One region of the Marinobacter flavimaris genome, then DNA from elsewhere that is predicted to be linked to it. Evidence: predicted binding sites of a transcription regulator. Region 1 holds the regulator's gene; each other region holds the start of a gene.
What was found. The regulator sigma-54, encoded in region 1, starts transcription at its own class of promoters, with help from an activator protein. The targets are predictions, from matches to a motif close to ANTGGCATNNANNTTGCTNT.
Positions count from the first base shown of each region.

Region 2: a site for sigma-54 is predicted at 2,864-2,883, ahead of ACGK9W_RS07305 (PEP-CTERM sorting domain-containing protein). Genes of this name have one in related genera too.
Region 3: a site for sigma-54 is predicted at 1,250-1,269, ahead of ACGK9W_RS12630 (TorF family putative porin). Genes of this name have one in related genera too.

Region 1 is NZ_CP171359.1:2,153,659-2,160,698, forward strand. It holds gene ACGK9W_RS10075 (KpsF/GutQ family sugar-phosphate isomerase) at 1-462, shown strand, start outside; gene ACGK9W_RS10080 (KdsC family phosphatase) at 486-1,034, shown strand; gene lptC (LPS export ABC transporter periplasmic protein LptC) at 1,031-1,615, shown strand; gene lptA (lipopolysaccharide transport periplasmic protein LptA) at 1,599-2,165, shown strand; gene lptB (LPS export ABC transporter ATP-binding protein) at 2,143-2,868, shown strand; gene ACGK9W_RS10100 (RNA polymerase factor sigma-54) at 3,020-4,546, shown strand; gene hpf (ribosome hibernation promoting factor) at 4,648-4,956, shown strand; gene ptsN (PTS IIA-like nitrogen regulatory protein PtsN) at 5,044-5,514, shown strand; gene rapZ (RNase adapter RapZ) at 5,543-6,427, shown strand; gene ACGK9W_RS10120 (HPr family phosphocarrier protein) at 6,435-6,704, shown strand; gene mgtE (magnesium transporter) at 6,714-7,040, shown strand, end outside.
Region 2 is NZ_CP171359.1:1,578,825-1,585,864, forward strand. It holds gene ACGK9W_RS07300 (tetratricopeptide repeat protein) at 1-2,641, shown strand, start outside; gene ACGK9W_RS07305 (PEP-CTERM sorting domain-containing protein) at 2,970-3,590, shown strand; gene ACGK9W_RS07310 (glycosyltransferase) at 4,032-4,745, shown strand; gene xrt (exosortase) at 4,731-6,278, opposite strand; gene ACGK9W_RS07320 (GNAT family N-acetyltransferase) at 6,422-7,040, opposite strand, start outside.
Region 3 is NZ_CP171359.1:2,661,802-2,668,841, forward strand. It holds gene ACGK9W_RS12620 (OprO/OprP family phosphate-selective porin) at 1-844, shown strand, start outside; gene ACGK9W_RS12625 (hypothetical protein) at 1,027-1,191, shown strand; gene ACGK9W_RS12630 (TorF family putative porin) at 1,309-2,037, shown strand; gene ACGK9W_RS12635 (adenosylmethionine--8-amino-7-oxononanoate transaminase) at 2,291-3,643, shown strand; gene ACGK9W_RS12640 (16S rRNA (uracil(1498)-N(3))-methyltransferase) at 3,674-4,408, shown strand; gene ACGK9W_RS12645 (YHS domain-containing protein) at 4,557-4,814, opposite strand; gene ACGK9W_RS12650 (acetyl-CoA C-acetyltransferase) at 4,871-6,058, opposite strand; gene ACGK9W_RS12655 (DUF3141 domain-containing protein) at 6,055-7,040, opposite strand, start outside.

The DNA of each region.
Region 1 (7,040 bases):
GCACTGCTTGAGGCCCGCGGATTCAGTGCCGAGGATTTTGCGTTCTCCCATCCCGGAGGCAGCCTCGGCCGCCGGCTGCTGCTTCGGGTTTCCGACATCATGCATACAGGCGATCAGATTCCCGTTGTTAACGAGGGCACACCCCTGAGCGGCGCTCTCCTTGAAATCTCCCGCAAAGGTCTGGGTATGACCACCGTCGTAAACGGGGAAGGCACGCTTACCGGCATATTTACGGACGGTGACCTGCGCCGGACTCTGGACCGGTCAGTTGATATTCATCATACGCCCATCAACGAGGTGATGACGCGGAATGGTAAAACCATCCAGGCTGATCATCTGGCGGCGGAAGCGCTGAATATCATGGAGGAAATGAAGATCAATGCCCTGCCCGTGACGAACGATAGCGGTGCTCTAATCGGCGCCATCAACATGCACGACCTGCTGCGGGCCGGCGTCATCTGATGGGCCATGAGGAGTTTTTCAACATGAAGCATCAATGGCCTGAGCCACTGCTGGAAAAAGCCGCCAAAATTCGACTGATCGCACTGGATGTGGACGGCATCATGAGCGATGGCAAGCTTTACTTCAGCGCCAACGGTGATGAACTCAAGACGTTCAACATCCTGGACGGCCTGGGACTCAAACAACTCATGGCAGCCGGCATTACTGTCGCCGTTATTACCGGTCGGAAGTCACCCCTGACCGAAAAGCGCATGCGGGATCTGGGCATCCCCCATCTGATGCAGGGGCGTGAGGACAAGAAAGTGGCCCTGCAGGAACTGGTCAGCACCATGGATCTCAGCCCTGAGGCCATCGCCTACATGGGTGATGATCTGCCAGACCTGCCGGCGCTCCGGTTTGCCGGGCTGGGAATCACCGTACCCAATGGTTACTGGCTGGTGCAGCAACATGCCGATTACTGCACCCGAACCCGGGGTGGCGAGGGCGCGGTGCGAGAAGCCTGCGACCTGCTGCTGACTGCCCATGGCAAGCTGGATGCTGCGCTTGCACCCTACCTGGAGCTCAAGGCGTGAACTGGCTCCCGGACAGGCCCTGGCTGCGAACACTGGCGCTGGCTGGCACCGTGGTGGCCGCGGTCTTTTTGCTCTGGCAAAGCGATGAACCGCCGGTCATTGATGATGAGGCAGCCGCACTGCGGGGCGATGCCGAACCGGACGGCTTTGTGGTCAATGGCAATTACACGTCATTCGACGAATCGGGCAAGCTGAAAATCCGGTTCTCCAGCCCCCGCATTGAGCAGTTTGAAGAAGGTAACCTGGCCACCATGGAGTCTCCCCGTGCCGAACTGTATGGCGGCGACAATGTTCTGCCCTGGATTGTTGAAGCCGAGAATGGCAGCCTGCTGCAGAACCAGAACCTGGTCTATCTCACTGACAATGTCCGGATTCAGCGCAGTATTGGTGAACGGGACGCCACTCTGACAACATCAACACTGACGCTGGATAATGACCGGGGCATGGTATATACAGACGCACCCGTAGAAATACGCGACGTTACCGGCATAACCCGGGCCACGGGCATGAAAGCGTGGATTGACGAGCGGATTCTGGAACTGAACTCCCAGGTGGAAGGACGCTATGAAACCGGAAACTAACCGATACCGGAGCCTGCTGGCCGCCCTGCTGACAGTCGCAATGGCTGGCCCGGTGGCGGCTTTCGACCTTGATTCCGACATCCCCATCAAGGTTACCGCCGACAACGCCCGCCTGGACGATGGCCAGGGCATTGCCACTTACACCGGCGATGTGGAACTTGAACAAGGCAATACCCGCCTGAACGCGGAGCGTGTGGTCCTGTACCGTACAGAGAACGGCCTGAGCCGCATCGAGGCCTCCGGAACCCCCGCAAGATACAGGCAACCGGCGCGCGAAGGTGGAGGTGAAACCGACGCCCGCGCCCTGAATATTACCTGGTCCGCCACCGACAGCCAGCTGACCTTTGAACGGGAAGCGGTGATTGAGCAGAATGGCAACCTGTTCCGCGGCGACGTGATTCACTATGATACCGCTGGCCGCGTTGTAACCGCAGAAGGCGGCGCCGAGACCGGCGATGGCACTGGCCGGGTAGAAATGGTGATCCAGCCGCGAAGCGCCGACAGACGCACTGACAAACAGGAAACCGATGGCAGTTCTGAGAGCCAGTAACCTGGCAAAGAGTTACAAACAGAAAAAAGTGGTTATCGATGTGTCCCTGGAAATCCGAAGCGGGGAAATTGTTGGACTGCTAGGCCCCAACGGCGCCGGGAAAACCACCTGTTTCTACATGATCGTGGGGCTGGTACCTGCCGATCACGGGCGGATAACTATCGACAGCCGGGATATCACGCCGCTGCCGATGCACGGTCGGGCCCGCCAAGGCATCGGCTATCTGCCACAGGAAGCCTCGGTTTTCCGCAAACTGTCTGTGCGCGACAACATCATGGCGATCCTTGAGACGCGGCAGGGCCTGACCAAGGCAGACCGGCAGAAAAAGCTCGAGGAGCTGCTGGAGGAATTCCACATCACCCATATACGGGACAGCGTTGGTATGGCCCTGTCCGGTGGTGAGCGGCGACGGGTGGAAATTGCCCGGGCCCTGGCCATGGAGCCGGCTTTCATCCTGCTGGATGAGCCCTTCGCCGGTGTGGACCCCATATCCGTCAGTGACATCAAACACATCATCCGGCACCTTCGGGACAAAGGCATTGGCGTTTTGATCACCGACCACAACGTGCGTGAGACCCTGGACATCTGCGAGAATGCCTACATTGTTTCCGGCGGCCACATCATCGCCTCCGGCAATGCCGACGCCATCCTGGCCAACCAGCAGGTCAAGGAAGTCTATCTCGGCGACGAATTCAGACTCTGACACCCAATGGCTGATTGTTTTGATGATCTGTAGCAAGTAAACTCGGCAAAGAACTTGCTAGGGTAAATTAAAATCACGGCAAGTAACCGGCATATAAAGATTTTTTCACGACTTATGACACAACGCGCTGATGAGTGACGGATCCTGAACCATGGTTATGAAAGCCTCCTTACAGTTAAAGCTGGGTCAAAGCCTGACCATGACGCCCCAGCTGCAACAGGCGATCCGGCTTCTCCAGCTCTCCACTCTCGACCTCCAGCAGGAAATCCAGCAGGCACTGGAATCCAACCCCATGCTGGAGACCTCCGAGGACGATGACCAGACCGACGCAGCCAGCGAAAACGACGAGCGCGAGGCCAACGCCACCGAGTCCGCCGCTGAAGCTGCCCCGGAACCGGCCAGCGACTGGGATGAATCCGAGAACGGCCCGGACTGGTCCTCGGAGAACGAGATTCCTGACAACATTCCGGACGATCTGCCGGTTGATACCGCCTGGGACGACATCTACCAGTCCGCACCAGCGCCGGCAGCCCGCAACGACGACGAAAACGATCACGATTTCGAAACCCGTAATTCCCCGACCGAAACGCTTCAGGATCACCTGGAATGGCAGCTCAATCTGACGCACCTCAGTGAACGGGACCAGGCCATTGCCCATGCCCTGATGGATGCAGTGGACGAACGGGGCTATATCACCAGCCCGCTGGAGGAAATCCACGCCGGACTGCTGGATGAGAACGATGAAGACCCCCTTGAACTGGATGAAGTGGAAGCCGTGCTTCACCGCCTGCAACACTTTGATCCGCCCGGCGTGTTTGCCCGGGACCTACAGGAATGCCTGCTGATCCAGCTCAACCAGCTGCCGCCGGAAACACCCTGGCTGGCCCAGGCACGCCTTGTAATTACCCATTACATCAACCTGCTGGGCAACCGCGATTACGCCCAGTTGCTGCGCCGCAGCCGCCTGAAAGAAGACCAGTTGCGGGATGTCCTGGCGCTGATCACCGGCCTGAATCCGCGGCCGGGCGATGTCATTGACCGGGCCGAACCCGATTATGTGATTCCGGACGTGATCGTTCGCAAACACAATGGCCGCTGGCGTGTTGAGCTGAATCCTGAAATTGCACCGCGCATCCGGGTCAATGCCAGCTATGCTTCTCTTATAAGGCGTGCGGACAGCAGTGCCGACAACACCTACCTGCGGGATCAGTTGCAGGAGGCGAAATGGTTTATCAAGAGCCTGCAGAGCCGCAATGAAACCCTGCTGAAAGTGGCGACCCGTATTGTCGAGCACCAGCAAGGATTCCTGGATCAGGGTGAAGAAGCCATGAAACCGCTGATCCTCTCTGATATCGCCCAGGCGGTTGAGATGCATGAGTCCACGATTTCCCGGGTCACCACCCAGAAATACATGCACACCCCCCGGGGAATTTTCGAGCTGAAATATTTCTTCTCCAGCCATGTCAGCACTGACGAAGGCGGTGAATGTTCTTCCACGGCGATCCGCGCGATGATCAAAAAGCTGATTGCCGCGGAAACGCCCAAAAAGCCGTTGAGCGACAGTAAAATTGCAGCCATGCTAGGAGAACAGGGAATCAAGGTTGCGCGACGCACCGTTGCCAAGTACCGGGAGGCCATGCACATTCCGCCTTCGAACGAACGCAAGCGGCTGGTCTGAACACCCCGGGGTCCGGGCGCAACGTACTATTTGCCGGCGCACAATGCGCCAGCACCCAGACCGGCTCCCGGGAGCCGGAACGATGACAACAGGAGACGCCTATGCAACTCAATATTTCAGGCCATCACGTAGAACTTACTCCCGCACTGAAGGATTATGTTTCAGAGAAGTTCCAGAAGCTCGAGCGTCACTTTGACCACATCAGCAACTGCCAGGTAACCCTGGAAGTGGAGAAGGTGCGCCAGATTGCGGAAGCCACGCTGCACGTGGTTGGTGGTGAGATTCACGCAAAGGCAGAAAATGAGGATATGTACGCAGCCATCGATGCCCTGATCGACAAGCTTGACCGTCAGATCCTCAAGCACAAGGAAAAGAATGTAGACCGGATGCACGGAAACGGCTCTCGCTAACTGACTGTTTTCATGCAATTCATCTAATCGAGCTGCGACATGAGTAACGTGTCGCAGCCTTTTTTTTAACGGAAACGCAGTCGATCCATGAGCGACACATCCCTGACCATAGAGAACATTCTTGCTCCGGAGCTCACCCTCTGCAGGGTAGCTGCGTCCAGCAAGAAACGGGCCCTGGAGTTTATTGCCGAGCAGATAAACCATCAGGACAACACGCTCAGCGAGACCCAGCTCTTCAACAACCTGATTTCCCGCGAGCGCCTGGGCAGCACCGGCATTGGCCAGGGAATCGCCATTCCCCACTGCCGTCTGGAAGGACTTGATCACGTGGTGGGCGTGCTGATGACGCTGGAAGAAAGCGTCGAATTCGATGCTATCGACAATCAGCCGGTGGATCTGATTTTCGCCCTGATCGTCCCGAAGGAAGCAACGAGCGAACACCTGGAGCTGCTCAGCCAACTGGCTGAAAAGTTCAATGAGCGGTCGTTCTGTGATCGCCTCCGGCAATCCGAGGACGCCAGCACGCTGTACCAGCGCATGACCGCCTCAGGCGGCTGATATTCACTGCAGTGGAGGTAAGGTGGTCATGAAGCTGATTATCGTCAGTGGCAGGTCCGGTTCGGGCAAGAGTACCGCACTTCATGTGCTGGAGGACCTCGGGTTTTATTGCATCGACAATCTTCCTATTGGCCTGCTCTTCCCCCTCACACGGGAAGCCGCCAGCCAGACCAGGCCTGGTCGACTGGGCAAGATGGCCGTCAGTATCGATGCGCGGAACCTTTCCGGCGAGCTGGCCAATTTCGAGGAGATCTACCGGCGCCTCCAGGAAACCGGGGTTACCGTTGAAATCATCTTCCTGGACGCCGACGAGCAGTCGCTTCTGCAGCGTTTTCACGCCACCCGCAGAAAGCATCCGTTGAGTGACGACAGGACCTCTCTCCGGGAAGCCATTACCAGCGAGAAGAAACTGCTGGAGCCCCTCTCCAAGCTTTCCGATCTTTACGTAAATACCACCGGCATGTCCATGTACGAGCTGCGGGACATGGTCAAGCAGCGCGTGGTCGGTCGAAAAGATCAGGAACTGGCTCTCCTGTTTCAGTCATTCGGCTTCAAACACGGCGTGCCGCTGGATTCCGACTACGTTTTCGATGTCCGCTGCCTGCCCAACCCCTACTGGGATACCAGCCTCCGCAAGTATGTCGGGACGGATCAGCCGGTTATCGAGTTTCTGGAAAAAGAACCGGCAAGCCGGAAGATGATCGAGGACCTGAAATCATTTCTGGATACCTGGCTGCCCTCCTTTGCAGACAGTAACCGCAGCTATATGACCATTTCCATTGGCTGTACCGGCGGCCAGCACCGGTCGGTGTATGTGTGCGAGCAGTTGGGTGAGTACTTCCGGCAACGGTACAGCAATGTGCAAGTGCGGCACACCGAGCTGCCACACCTGCAGACCCGGGAAGAGATCTGATCAAGCCATGATTCGCCGCCCCATTACCATCATCAACAAACTGGGCCTGCATGCGCGCGCCACTGCGAAGCTGGTCAACACGGCATCGGAATACGACAGCAGCGTGCGTATCAGCGGCAAAGGCCGGGATGTGGACGCGAAGAACATCATGCAGGTGATGATGCTGGCCGCCAGCAAAGGAACCGATGTGGAGCTCATTGCCGACGGACCGGATGAGGAACAGGCCATCGAAGCATTGGTGGAACTGATTAACGACTATTTCGGTGAGGGTGAGTAAAATAAACACATGACCGATATTCTGGAAAAAAGCCAGGCCCGCCAGCGTCTTCGTTCCCTGAGCGAAGCGCTGGACAGTGGCGCACTGAAGCAGGTTGCCCGCATCCTGAACGGTGGCCTGAGCCCCAGTGATATTGCCCATTTGCTGGAGTCCTCACCGCCCCGGCAGCGGGCCCTGCTGTGGAACCTGGTGGACAAAGACCTCGAAGGCGAGGTTCTCCAGTATCTCAGTGATGATATCCGAGGCTACTTCCTGAGCCAGCTGAACGCTCAGGAACTGGCGGACATCATCGAGGATTTCGAGTCAGACGACCTGGCCGACCTGCTGCAGCAGCTG
Region 2 (7,040 bases), 570 kb from region 1:
TTTGCTGGCGGTCGTTGGCTGCGGCGAGAGTGCCCCTGAAATGACCCCGGAAGAGATCAAGTACATCAGTCACCTCGACCAATCGCGCTTTTTCCAACGCCAGGGTGAACTCAAAGCCAGCACCCTGGAAGCCCGCAGCGCCATTGAAATGCAGCCGGAACGTGTCGAACCCTACCTGGTCATCATCAACAACCTGCTGACTGCGGGGGATGCCCGTAATGCAGAACGACAGCTCGACGGCCTGATGGAAAGTGTCGACCCCGCCAACATGGGCCAGAAAACCCGGAACGAAGCGGTTCTTATCCGGGCCGAAGCCAACCTGATGCAACAGGAATACGAAGACGCACTGCAGGCCCTGAAAGCCATTAAGGATGCCGACCGCAACCAGCAGTCCGAAGCCGCGCTGCTAAAAGGCCACATCCTTCTCGCCTCGGGCGAAACAGACGCAGCCCGTCAGTCTTACCAGTCGGCCAGGGACATGAATACCGGTTCTGTGGAACCACTGATCGGCCTGTCCAGAGTCGCCATCAGCGAAGGCAAGGAAGAAGAAAGCGCCGAATTTGTCCGCCAGGCCACCGAGATTGACCCCGAGCATGTTGAACTCTGGCTATGGAAAGCCCGCCTGGCCCATTCCGATGGCCGCTGGACCGAAGCCGAACAGGCCTACATCAACGCCCTCGAAACCATCGGCCAGTACGACATCATGACGTACCGGAAATTTGAAACCATGTCCGCGCTGATCGACGTACTACGCCAGCAGGGCAAGGCGTCGGAAGCCTTCGTGTATGAGGAAATCCTTGCTAAATCCGCCCCTGGTACCATCCGCAGCAACCTGATTGCCGCCCAGGAAGCCTTCAACGAAGGCGACCTGAGCGCAGCCGCCAGATACCTGGAAGAAACCCTTGCCCAGGCTCCCAACCATGAACAGTCGGCACTGATGCTCGGCATCATCCGCTTCCGCCAGGGCAGACCCGAAGAAGCCGAAGCCTTGCTGGAGCCCATCGCCGCCCTGAACGAATCCGAAGAAGCCCAAAAACTGCTGGCTGCAACCCGACTGCAATTGCGCAACCCCGATGGCGCAAAAGAAGTACTTGCTCGCATCGAAGATCAGGACTCGGATCCCCAGACCCTCGCACTGGTCGGATATGCCTCACTGGCCAGCGGCGATAAGCAAAGCGGCGAACAGATGATCGAACGGGCCATTGAGCTTTCCCCCGGCAATAACAGTGTTCGCCTCAGATATGCAGGGTATCTGATCCAGGAGGGCAAAACCGGCAAAGCCCTGGAACAGGCCAAAGCGGCCATTAAAAACGACCCGGACCTGGCCCCCGCCCGCATGATGGCCATCCAGGCCCACGCATCGGCCAACGACTTGGCGGCCGCGCGCCAGGTGGCGGAACAGTGGGTAAAAGAGCAGCCAGACAACATCACTGCCATGGTATCCCTGGGCAACATTGCGGCAAGGTCCGGAAACCCGGGCACCGCCCGTAGTGCCTTTGAAAAAGCCGCAAAAGCGGAGCCTGAAAACCCGGCACCCCTGATCGCGCTGGGTAACCTAGCGCTGTCCCAGGAAAACCGTGCACAAGCGGCATCGCATTTCACCAAAGCAATCAGACTTCAGCCAAACAGCCTGCAGGCACTGCGTGGCCTGACAGCAGTCATGGACCGGGATGAACTCACCGCCCTGATGCAGGACATCCACAAGGAACAGCCTGAGGCCATCGCTCCAAGACTAGTCATGCTGGAGTCCGCACTGATCGCCGGAAACGAACAGGAAGCCGGCGAAATTACCGCCGGCCTGCTCGAACGGGAAGACGAAAATACCCCTGCCCCGACTGCCGGCCTGGTCGCCACCGTCTACCATGGTATCGCCACCCAGCTTACCCAGCGGAACCGAACCGAAGAGGCCATGCAAATTCTCCGTCGCGGCCGGGTCCTGTTTCCAGACAATGAACAGATAGGCCTTCAAGCCGCAGCACTGGAATTTGCAGCAGGCAACAGCAAAATCGCCAGAGACATCCTGCGGGACGTCAAACAGCGCCATCCCGAATCCGCCGCGCCCTTCATCGTGGAAGCGCGACACTTCGAACAGGAGGAAGAACATGCCCAGGCGGCGGATCTGTACCAGCTGGCACTGGACAAACGCAGGACACCGGAACTTGAAATGTCCTACGCCCGGGCACTGAGCCGTGATGGACAACAGTCAAAAGCCTTGGAAAGCCTGACAGCGGCCCAGAAGCGCTTCCCCGACTCCGAGCCACTGCTGACCAATCTGGCCATTCTGCAACAGGAGCGCGGCAACATCGACGAAGCGTCAGAATCCTATGCCCGGCTTATTGAAATTGCACCCAATAACGTCATCGCACTTAACAACTTGGCCTGGATGTACCACGAGAAAAACGATGAGAGGGCTATCGACCTGGCCAGCAGAGCCTATGAACTAAGCCCGGATAACGCGGCCGTTGCGGACACCTACGGCTGGATTCTGTTCAATAATGGGCAACAGGAAGAAAGCATCCCCGTGCTTGAAAAAGCACACAGTCTGGCGCCGGATTCGGAAGAAATCGCAAGGCATCTGGCGGAGGCGTACAAGACTAACAACCAGCCCGATAAGGCACGGAAAATACTGGAAAAGTTATGAGTGGTGTCACGTTACTTTACAGCCTTTGGCGGGGACCGAAAGCCGTTCCGTTTCATCGCTGGGCCTGTATTTGCGGGCCTCTGCATCCGAAAAATCCGGCTAGAGGATGCCCCACAGGGCTTGTAGACGCATCCGCCCCGCCCCGACGGACCTTAAACGTCACCATCTTTTACACTTTTTTCTGACTCCGCCTAAATATCTATTGTTTTCAGCGACTTATGAATTGGCCCGAAGATTGCTTTTATTAACCATAGCACTGCAGTCTAAGCAGTGAAGACAAACGCTGCATCACCAGATGCAACACGAAAGATAGTCAAGGAGAATGACGATGAATGTTCGCAAGAAACTGCTCTGCAGCGCTGTCGCGACGGTTGCCATTGGCGGGTTTTCCGTTTCTGCTGCTAATGCTGCTCTGATTCAGGAAGTGGCTGGTTCTGCCGAGGTTAATAACTATGTAATTCCTACCAACAACGACTATGCTCCGCTGGTTGGAACGGTAGGTACCTTGGGCGGCTCGCTGGAGGCTGTTGGAACCGATCCGATCAAGCTGACCTTCGAGTATCTGTTTAAAGAGGCAGGCTACATTAATACTTTCAACTTTGGCGGCACGGAAGTGTTCAATACCTCGTCTTCAGGAGCCGGCGATACCTACAGCACTATCTGGAATGGCGGAGCCGGCCTGCTTGACTTCAAATTTACCGTAAACAGTGGGTCCGGTAACGTGACCAACGCAGGCAATGACGGTACGGCCAACGCCAACTTCTTCATGGCTTCAGCCGGAATGGATTCATTCTACCTGTTACTGGACGATAGCGGTGCAGGACCGGATGACAACCATGATGATCTGATTCTCAAGGTCACGGCCAGCAAGGTTCCGGAGCCAGGTACCCTGGCTCTGCTCGGCCTCGGCCTCGCCGGCCTGGCCCTGCGTTTCAAGGCAAAGAAGTAATTGCCTGATAACGGAACACAGCCAATGTGTTAGAGTAAGACCCTGCCCCGGCGGGGTCTTCTTTTTTGGTGGTAGGCATAATTAACAGTGCGCGTTGAAATCTTTTACACTCGTTCGGGGCGGGGGCTCACTAAAGACGCCGACTTGCTCGTATCGGTCATTCAGCAACTTCACCACCAGGCCTCTGCCACGCCCCTGAAACCCGCATCTCCCCTGATATCGAAGCTTTCAGCGAAATGGCACCGTCTGAAAACGCGGGCATTTCCCAAGCCGGTCGTACAAGCTCTGGATGCCCTTCAAAGAAAACTCCGTCGGTGGCTCGGGTTCCACTTCATCAAGGCTGACCTGATTATCCACCTGGAAAACATACATCCGTCCTGTATCAGGCCAAACCGCACAAACCTGCTGATCCCAAACCAAGAGTGGTTTCAACTTAAAAGAATGCACTACCTGCAGGATATTGACCAGGTGCTCTGTAAAACCCACACCGCAGAGAAAAGCTTCGAAGGCCGCCACCCGGATGTCCGTTACCTGGGGTTTTCAACCCAGCAGGCGGAACACACGAATCTTTCCACGGACCGTGGCGTTGACATAAGCTTTCTTCATGTAGCCGGAACCAGCCCCCTCAAAGGCACAACACCAGTGCTCCAGTCCTGGCTCAGGCACCCGGAATGGCCAATCCTGACCCTCGTTGCCGATCAGGTTGAGCTACCCAATCCCATACCGGGGAATATCCGTCCTCTCAGTCGGGTCACCAATCAGGAGATGCAAGAACTCTGGCGAACAGCCACCTTTGCGGTCATGCCTTCAGAAGCAGAAGGTTTTGGACAAATCCTGATCGAAGCCATGGTCAATGGTGCCGTCGCCATTACAACCGATGCACCGCCCATGAACGAGTTGATCAGACCAGAGCGGGGATATCTTGTGCCCTATTCCAGCGAGAAACGTTGCCGGCTGGGCAAGCGCTACCTGGTCTCTGACCGTGCACTTGAAGACACCATCGAGCGGATTTTAACAGTCGGGCAGGATGAGTGGAATACCAAAACTGCCAACGCTGCGCGATGGGTAGCAACCAACCACGAGCAGTTTGTTCAAAGGGTTCGGCAGCTTCTGGAGGAAATTCAACAGCGCCAACAGGAATCACTCGACAAATAAACTGTCCACCTGCTCAACCACCACCGGCATCAGGTCACCCACCATCGACTCCAGCGCAGCTTCACCATCGCAGTCATCGCAACTAACGCCAAACACGATCAGTGATGCATCCGTTCTCGGCCCAAGAAGATTGACAATCTGTAATAGCTTGGCCCTCAACTCATCAGTTTCCCATAAGGACCCAACATAATAGGTGTAGGCCAGGTGTATCTCAGCCTCGCTCGTTGAGCTGCGCAAGGTCATGCCCTGTAGGCTATCGCCCACCGGGGAAGGTACCCTGAAAAATTCCTTCGCAATCCATTGGTCTTTGCGGTAGACCCTGTTCACGTACTGAATCAGCTCCGCCCTATGCCGCTGATATTCGTAACCATAAACACCAACGAAGAGCTGTTCCTGTAGGCCGCCCTGTTCACCAATGGCGTGTTTGTCCGCCAGTGTCTGTTGATAGACAAAATCCGGATTGCGAATCTGCGGCCGCCAGCCATTCAGGCGCGCATCAAACAGTGGCGCGTAGCGATCACCACCCAGATCGATCCTCAGAGTATCAGGCTGGGCCCTTACCTCGCCGGATCCAGACGGAAGCAAGAAGAGCACAAGCAGAGGAAAGGCGGCTGCGGCAACACCCGCATACCAGGGATTGCGAGCTACTGCCGCCCTGCCGCCTTTGAAAGGTAGAGCTGCTGCCTCTTCCGCCGCCTCTTGGCCGATTTCCATCCGGTAACCAATATAAAAAAGCGGCACCAGAGTCCCCGCAAAAACCCACCATCCAAAAGCCTCGTGGTCATCAATCAGGCTGGACTGCATGTTGGTCTCGTGCCCCATGTAGATGATCACAAAAACCCGTATCCAGTTGGCAAGCAGAGCGAAAAACACAGCCGTCAGAAAGAAAATCACCCGCGACTTAAGGCGCCGAAAATTCAGCTCGCCGTACAACAGCGCCAGAGACTGTCCCACCAGCAGGTATCTCAGCCCCGAACAACCGTTAGCTACCTCGAAAGCGCCTATCCCAAGAAGGTAAACATAAACCCCCTGCACCTCAAAATCGATATCAAACAGACCCAACAACAGGCGGTTGATCTCAACCGTGATTAACTGGAGCGACCAGGAAAGGTAATCCCAGAAAGGAATCGTGAATATCAGAACCCCAACAGGAACAATGAACAGCCTGACCTGACTCCAACCCAGAAAAATCGCCAGCAGACCCAGTAAAAGCGGAACGACAGTCAGTTGGCTTAGCGCCTCCAGACGCAATATGTCGCCAAGACCATAGGCAATCAACGCCAGCACAAAAGGCAACAGCCATAAGGGATAGAAACCCGCTAGAAGCGTGTTCCGCATGATAGTCCTGAAAATCAGCCATACCGATACCGCAAGCAACAAAAGCCCATGGGAATAGGACTCGTCAAACTTGAGCCAGCGGTTAAAAATATCAACAAGTGTGGGGAAGATGAGAAGAATCAGCGACGACAAAGCAACCAGAAAAGGCAGCAATGCCCTGACAGGCAGACGTGAGAGGTTTAAGCCGGGTGCCATGTTTCAACTTCCTTTTGTTACTGGGTGCGGCTTCGACGCGAGTGAAAATCCAAACCCAAGGAATGTAAATCCCTCTTTGGTATCAGTGTGAATTTTGCCCGGTAAAAGGTGTTTTTGCCATAGTCAGTCAAAAAGCATCAACACTAAAGCCCTATCTTTCGGTTGAATAATCTTGAAGCCGGCCCAGGTGCTATACCCTGTAACCAGTAAAGGAAACCGATAATCGGGTTCCTCACAAGCTGAAAAGTCGAGAACTCTACAGGTTCACCCTGGAAGTGCGATTTATAGAAGTGCTTTTTACCACCGCCAGCGAGAAGATCGTAAAAATCAACACTGTCCTCCTTAAAAGCCGACTCTACGGCAAACCCCAGATGTAGCAAGCCTAAGGCCACCTTGCTGTCAAAATCTTCGATGAAGCCAGCCTGAAGGTTCATTCGCCAACGCCCGACTACCACATCATAAAGAACCGACACACAGTCCCCATTAAAATTCAATGTCGTCAGTTCTGCCCTGCCGCCACCAAGGGGAAGCCGATCAATAAAAAGCTGATGGAACCGCAGGGCATCTTCGTCAAATACTGGTTTGCCCCAGCGCACGACATGAAAGTCGTTCAGGCGCTTAAGAAAATCGCCATGGTTCTCAGAATCGTGAGCACCAAAAGTCAGTTCGCCTAGCTCTCGCAGATAAGTCCTGCGGTTGTATGCCTTGAGGCGGGTATTTTTACCCAGGCCCGTCAGCCAGTCATCGAATGCCCCCTGCGTC
Region 3 (7,040 bases), 510 kb from region 1:
ATACGTCAAGGGCCATTATGGCGACTGGGCCTACAAGACTCAGTTTAACGTCGCGGAAAGTGAGGGTGCCGACGGCGGTGACGTCGAAGACCTTTACATTCGGTACCTGGGGTTTGGCTCAGTTGCAAGCGTCACCATCGGTAAGCAGAAAGAGCCTTTCGGCCTGGAAGAACTGACAAGCTCGAAAGACATTTCCGCGCTAGAGCGCTCCGCCATGACCGAGCGTTATGCTCCCGGACGCAGTGGCGGTATTCAGCTGAGCGGAAAGGGAAGTAACTGGACCTACGGTATCGGTTATTTTGAAGCGGATGGTGACGGCAGCAACGACTTCAATAATACGGCGATAACGGCACGGGGTACGTTTGCGCCGATTCAAACGAATGATGCCGTTGTTCATCTTGGCGCGGGTTATACCACGCGTGAGGCCGATGTTCAGGCTGATGAAATCGATACCTACAATCTGGAACTGGCTGGCCGTATGGGGCCTTTCCACGCTCAGGCCGAATACTTCGATTCCGAGGAAGGGCAGTTGGATGTTGATGGCTACTACGTGCAGCTCGGCTGGGTCATTACCGGAGAGAGTCGCCCCTACAAAGCGGGCGTGTTTAAGCGGGTAAAGCCGTCATCGCCCAGAGGTGCCTGGGAAGTAATCGCCCGTTTTGAAGAGGGTGATGGAAAATACAGTGACGTGGGGCTGGCCACAACCGACGGCGAGCAAACGACGCTGGGTGTCAACTACTACGCCAATAAGAATGTCCGACTCGGCATGAGCTACATGGATGGCGAGCAAGCCAGCGGCGAAAGCGGAGATGAGGTCCGTGCGCGGTTCCAGTATGCGTTTTGATCATGCATGATCCCCGGTTCCGCTTATGTAAGGCTCAAGCCAAATGGTAAAATTGCTGTATAAACAGCAAGATGGTTATTGGGTTTGGGTTCTGTCCGCGTTGGCGCTGATACTGGCGAGATAAAGAGTTAATCAGGTTTCAGGGGCAGATTTTTCTGCCCCTTTTTTATGGTGCGCCCGACATGGCGCGCAGCGCGTTGACCGGCGTTGTTCCGGCACAGCGCCGGGACTGGCCGGATGACTTTGGGCGCAAAAAGGTCAAGGGCGACCAGGCTGGCACTAAAATCGAGCGCCACCCTGATCGAACGATGGATATCGCTCCATTTTGGGGCGCCGCGGATTTATGAATCGGACTTCGCCACTGCTTTTTAGAATTAAAGTTATAATAAACAATAAGTTATAATGATTGGCACCTTGTTTGCGTTTGAGGAATGCGAAAAGCGCAACTTAAAAAGGTGTACATAATGGATAAGCAAGTTCTCAGAAAATCCGGATTGCTCGGTGTTGGTCTGTTTGCAGTTCTTCAGGCAACTCCTTCAATGGTCAGCGCTGACGTAAGCGCCAATGTAGGCGTCTCCAGCAATTACCTCTTCCGTGGCGTGACACAAACAGACAATTCAGCTGCTGTCCAGGGTGGGCTCGACTACGAGCATGCGTCCGGCTTGTATGCCGGTGTATGGGGTTCCAATGTGGATTTTGGCGACGGGACCAGTTATGAGTTTGACCTCTATGCGGGTTACTCGGGCGCTATCAACGATATCGGATATGACGTCGGGTATATATATTATGCTTACCCGGACGCTCCCGCCTCTATTGATTTCGGGGAGATATACGGGCAGCTGAGTTACGGGTATTTATCCGCGGGGCTAGCCTATACAGTAAACAGTGACAACAGCACACCAGGGCTGTTCGTGGAAGGTGATATCTTCTATTACCTGAGCGCCCACATGCCATTGGAAAATGATTTCAGTGCAGGTGTTACATTAGGCTACTACGACTTTACCGACGACAAAAAACCGTCCGTGGGCGAGGCGAGCTATGGACACGCCGCCGTCAACGTGACCAAGGATGCGGGAACGCTCGGCTCCGTCAGTATCAATCTGGAATATTCGGATATCGACCCGGACAGCGCCCTTGGCTCCGTCAACTCGGATGATCCGAAATTCTGGCTTGGCTGGAGTAAAAGCTTCTGATTACGGACGCTTTTCCAGTGATTTTGGTCAAGTGAAAGCAGGCCCGGTCAATGGGCCTGCGTCCTGAAATCCTGCTACAGTATATTATTGGGATTTTTTAATCCCCGTCCCATCAGCGTCCCCTTAGTCTTTCTTAAGGAATTCCGAGGCTCTGGAAGTTTGTCGGCATTGGCCAGTCGCCGCTGTTAACGGTAATATCCGCACAGGTTAACCGCCGACAATCCAGAACACGACCGTCTGATGGAGAATTCTCATGCGCAATGCTGACCTCGTCGCCCGTGGCCTCAAATCCGTGTGGCATCCCTGCACCCAGATGAAAGACCATGAAGGAACCCTGCCACTGGTCCCGATCAAGCGGGGCGAAGGTGTCTGGCTGGAAGACTTTGAGGGCAACCGGTTCATCGACGCCGTGAGCTCCTGGTGGGTCAACCTGTTCGGCCATGCCAATCCGAGAATCAACGCCGCGATCCAGGAACAAATTGGCCAGCTTGAGCATGTCATCCTGGCCGGCTTTACCCATGAGCCCGTGGTCAACCTGTCCGAGCGCCTGATTGAGGCAACTCCGGAAGGACTCAACAAATGCTTTTACGCCGACAACGGCTCGTCCGCGATCGAAGCCGCCCTGAAGATGAGCTACCACTACTGGAAAAACCAGGGCCATCCGGGCAAGAAGAACTTCGTTAACCTCAGCAACAGCTACCACGGCGAAACCCTGGGCGCGCTGGCACTGGGCGATGTTGCCCTGTACAAAGACACCTACCAGCCGCTGCTGATGGAAGTGCTCACCGCACCCTCGCCGGATGCCTACAACAAGGAGCCGGGAGAAACCGATGAAGACTACGCCCTGCGCCAGTTCGAAGCCATGGACAAGCTGCTGGCCGAACGGCACCACGAAATCTGTGCCGTGGTAGTGGAGCCCCTGATCCAGTGCGCCGGCGGCATGCGCATGCACCACCCGATTTACCACACCAGGCTGAGAGAAGCCTGCGACCGCTATGGCGTGCACCTGATTGCCGATGAGATTGCAGTGGGCTTTGGCCGAACCGGCACCCTGTTCGCCTGCGAGCAGTCGGGCATCACCCCGGATTTCATGTGTCTGTCCAAGGGGCTGACCGCTGGCTACCTGCCGCTGTCCGTAGTGCTGACCACCGATGATGTCTACAACGCATTTTACGACGACTATGAAACCCTCAAGGCCTTCCTGCACAGCCACAGCTACACTGGCAACCCAATTGGCTGCGCTGTGGCACTGGCCACCCTGGACATCTTCCGGGACGACAACGTTATCGAGAGCAATCGCAGGCTCTCCACCTGCATGGCCGAATCTGTTGCCCACCTGGCGGACCACCCCAACGTGGGAGATATCCGCCAGCACGGCATGACCCTCGCCGTAGAGATGGTGAAAGACAAGGCATCGAAAACCCCGTTCCCCTGGCAGGAACGGCGGGGAATCCGGGTGTATCAGCATTCATTGACCCGCCAGGCCTTGCTTCGCCCCCTGGGTAATGTGGTTTACTTCATGCCGCCTTACGTAATCACCGAAGAACAGATCCGGCACCTCGCCCAGGTCGCAACGGAAGGCATAGAAATCGCGGTTCGGGACTGAGAACCGTCCCGTAACCTGAGAGAACCATCCATGCGCATACCCCGCATCTACACCGATTCCGCCCTCAGCGAGGGCGCAACCGCTGATCTTGATGACAATGCCGCCCAGCACGTGGGCCGGGTATTGCGCATGCAGCCGGGGCAGGAACTGCTGCTGTTCAACGGTAACGGCAACGACTACCCCGCCACGATTATCAGTGCCAGCAAAAGAAACGTTGAAGTACAGGTGGGCACGCCGGAAGCCAACGCCACCGAGTCCCCCCTGGAAATCGTCCTTGGCCAGACCCTTTCCAAAGGCGACCGCATGGACTACGCCGTGCAAAAAGCCGTGGAAATGGGCGCCACCCGCATCGTGCCGTTAACCACCGAACGTTGTGACGTCAAACTCAGGGGCGACCGGGAAGACAAGCGCCTGCGCCACTGGCAATCCGTCGCCATCAGCGCCGCCGAGCAATGTGGCCGCGCCCGGGTGCCCGAGATCCTGCCGGTGATGACCGTTTCCGAGTGGCTGGAACACAGCCGGGACTGCGAGGTGCGTCTTGTCCTTCACCACCGCACCAAGCACGCACTCAAAGCCATTATCCCCCCCGAACGCGTCGCCCTGATGATTGGCCCCGAGGGCGGACTTTCCCCCGAGGAAATCGCCCAGGCGGAAAAAGAAGGTTTCCTGCCGGTGGCCCTCGGCCCCCGGGTACTGAGAACCGAAACCGCACCGGTTGCGGCCATGGCGCTTTGCCAATGGCTGTGGGGCGATATCGGCAGCTGACCAACCCCGACCGTGCCGCCGTCTCGATCTGGCGCCCACGTCATCGACATAGAGGGGTCGGCGACAGAATCCCTGTCAGCCTGCAGCAAAGCCGGGCATCACTCAACAGCCAGGGCGTTGCCGATCACGGTCACGAATGCTGCCAGGTTCACCCACGCCTTGACCCATGCTGCCGGTGCGCCCGAACATACCGTTCGGGGTCCGCGTCGAACTGTTCGCGGCAAGCCGTCGCACAGAAGTAATAGTGTTTACCTTGGTATTCGGACTCCGCAGGGGCTGTCTTGTAGCTGACCTGCATGCCACAGACCGGATCCTCGAAAGATTTTTGCTCTTCTCGTCCGCGTTTCATTGTTGCCCTCTCTCTTTTACAGTTCACAATAATGCAGATTTTGCTGCGCCTTTCCATTAACAGACCACCGCATCGGTGAGCTTATCGAGCTGCGCGTGCGGGTTGATTCGTGATTACGCCAGGCGTTCCAACGCCAGCGCTACCCCCTGGCCGCCACCGATGCACAGGGTAACCACGCCACGGCGCACGCCATCCCGGGCCATGGCGTGTAACAGCCGGGTGGTCAGCACAGCGCCGGTGGCTCCGATTGGATGGCCGTGCGCAATCGCGCCGCCTTCCACGTTAACGATATCCTCGGCCAGACCGAGCTCCCGGGTCAGGGCAAGGACGATGGCGGCAAAGGCTTCGTTGATCTCGATGCGCTCGATATCACCCATGCTCCAGCCGGCACGTGCCAGTGCCTGTTGCACCGCCGGTACCGGGCCCAGGCCGAAATAGCCGGGCTCCACCGCGCCGATGCCGTAACTCACCAGCCGCGCCATGGGCTCAAGGCCACGGCGTTCCGCCCAGGCGCGATCAGCGACGATCATTGCTGCCGCACCCGTGTTCAGCCCAGGGGCGTTACCGGCGGTAATGGTGCCGTCCTTGCGGAAGGCCGGCCTGAGTTTGCCGAGGCCCTCGGCGGTGGCGTCGGGGCGATTGTGCTCATCGCGCCCGAAGGCCGCCGTGCCCTTGTGGGATGTGACTTCGACCGGCACGATCTCGGCGTCGAAGCGTCCTGCCGCCTGAGCCTCGCTGAAGCGTTGCTGGCTGCGCGCCGCCCAACGGTCCTGGTCCTCGCGGCTGATGTCAAAGCGGCTGACCAGGTCTTCGGTGTGCCACCCGGAGTGCTGATCAGAGAAGGCATCATTGAGCCCGTCGCGCAGCATGCTGTCGTAAATCTCGGCATTGCCCATGCGGTGGCCCCAGCGCCCGTGCAGATCCAGATAGGGCGCAAGATCCATGTTCTCCATTCCGCCGGCGATAGCACAGTCACGATGCCCGAGCATCACCTCCTGCGCGGCGTTAATCACCGCCTGGGCGCCGGAGCCGCAGACCCGGTTGACCGTCATGGCCGGCACCGACACCGGCAATCCGGCGTGGATCGCAGCCTGGCGCGCCGGATTCATCCTGGCGCCGGCCTGAACCACCTGACCCAGCACCACACTCTGCACATCGTCGGGGGTCAGGCCCGAGCGGCGCAGGCTCTCGGCGATGGCAGTAGCACCGAGGTCGGGTGCCGGTATGGCCTTGAGTGTGCCACCGTAGGTACCGATGGCTGTGCGTACCGGGGCGCAGAGAACGACGTTGGATTCTTTCATGATTGATCACCTCGCGTATCTGTTTTGTCCTTGCCGGGCCATAACCCGCCATAGAGCCTTTTAAACGCCATCTCGAAGACACTGTCGCGGGCCGTGCCCGCAAGCGTCAGTGCCGAGGCGATGGAGTCGCTCATTGACGTCTCCCATTGCCGATAGGGGTTACTGCTATTGACCGGCGTTGGCCTGGTCTCCATCCTCTCGGCCAGCCACTTGACCCCGCCCATCCAGGGCGCGAAGCGCTCCGAGAACATCAGGCGGCTGGTTCTTGCCGGATGCAGTTGGCGCAGCATCTCGGCCGACCAGGGGGTGGTGACCCGCCGTACCCAGGGCCCGGCAAAGGTCTCGTAGAGGGCCACATTGCGCCTGGAGAGGGCTTTTACGCGCTCGAACTCCGGTGCCTGGTCCGGGTACTCCAGATCTTCCACCTGACGTTCCTCGAAACGCACCTGGAACTGGGGCTTGTGACAGTCCGGGTCGCCGGTGGGGTTGTCTATCTTCATCTCGTAGAGCCCGGGGGCAAGGTCATTGAGATCGCCGATGCTCTCGAGGATCGCCCGGTGCTCCAGCCGTGCGACCTTGGCGGAAACGAAGATTCCCAGATGGCCAACGTGTGGGTTGATCAGGTAGACGATGCGCTGGCCAGCGGCCTTGAGTGCCTTGGTGTCCGGGTACACCGCTGGGATCCAGTTGAGCGCCTGGTGCGGTGGGGTGATGTTGTCGCCACTGGAGGCAAAGATCACCAGCGGGTTGCGGATGCGCTTGAGGTCAACGGTGCAACCGGGATGGACTTCAAACTCGCCACGTTCCAGCTTGTTACCGATGAAGAGATTCTCGACGATGGCGACAATCTCTTCCTTGCTCAGGCTATAGAAGCCGGTCCACCAGCGCTCAAAGTCCAGGAATCGCTCGCGCTGGCCGTCGATGTCGGCTAACAACTGGTAGTCCTTCTGCCACAAGGTATTTGCCGGCTTAAGGGATTCGA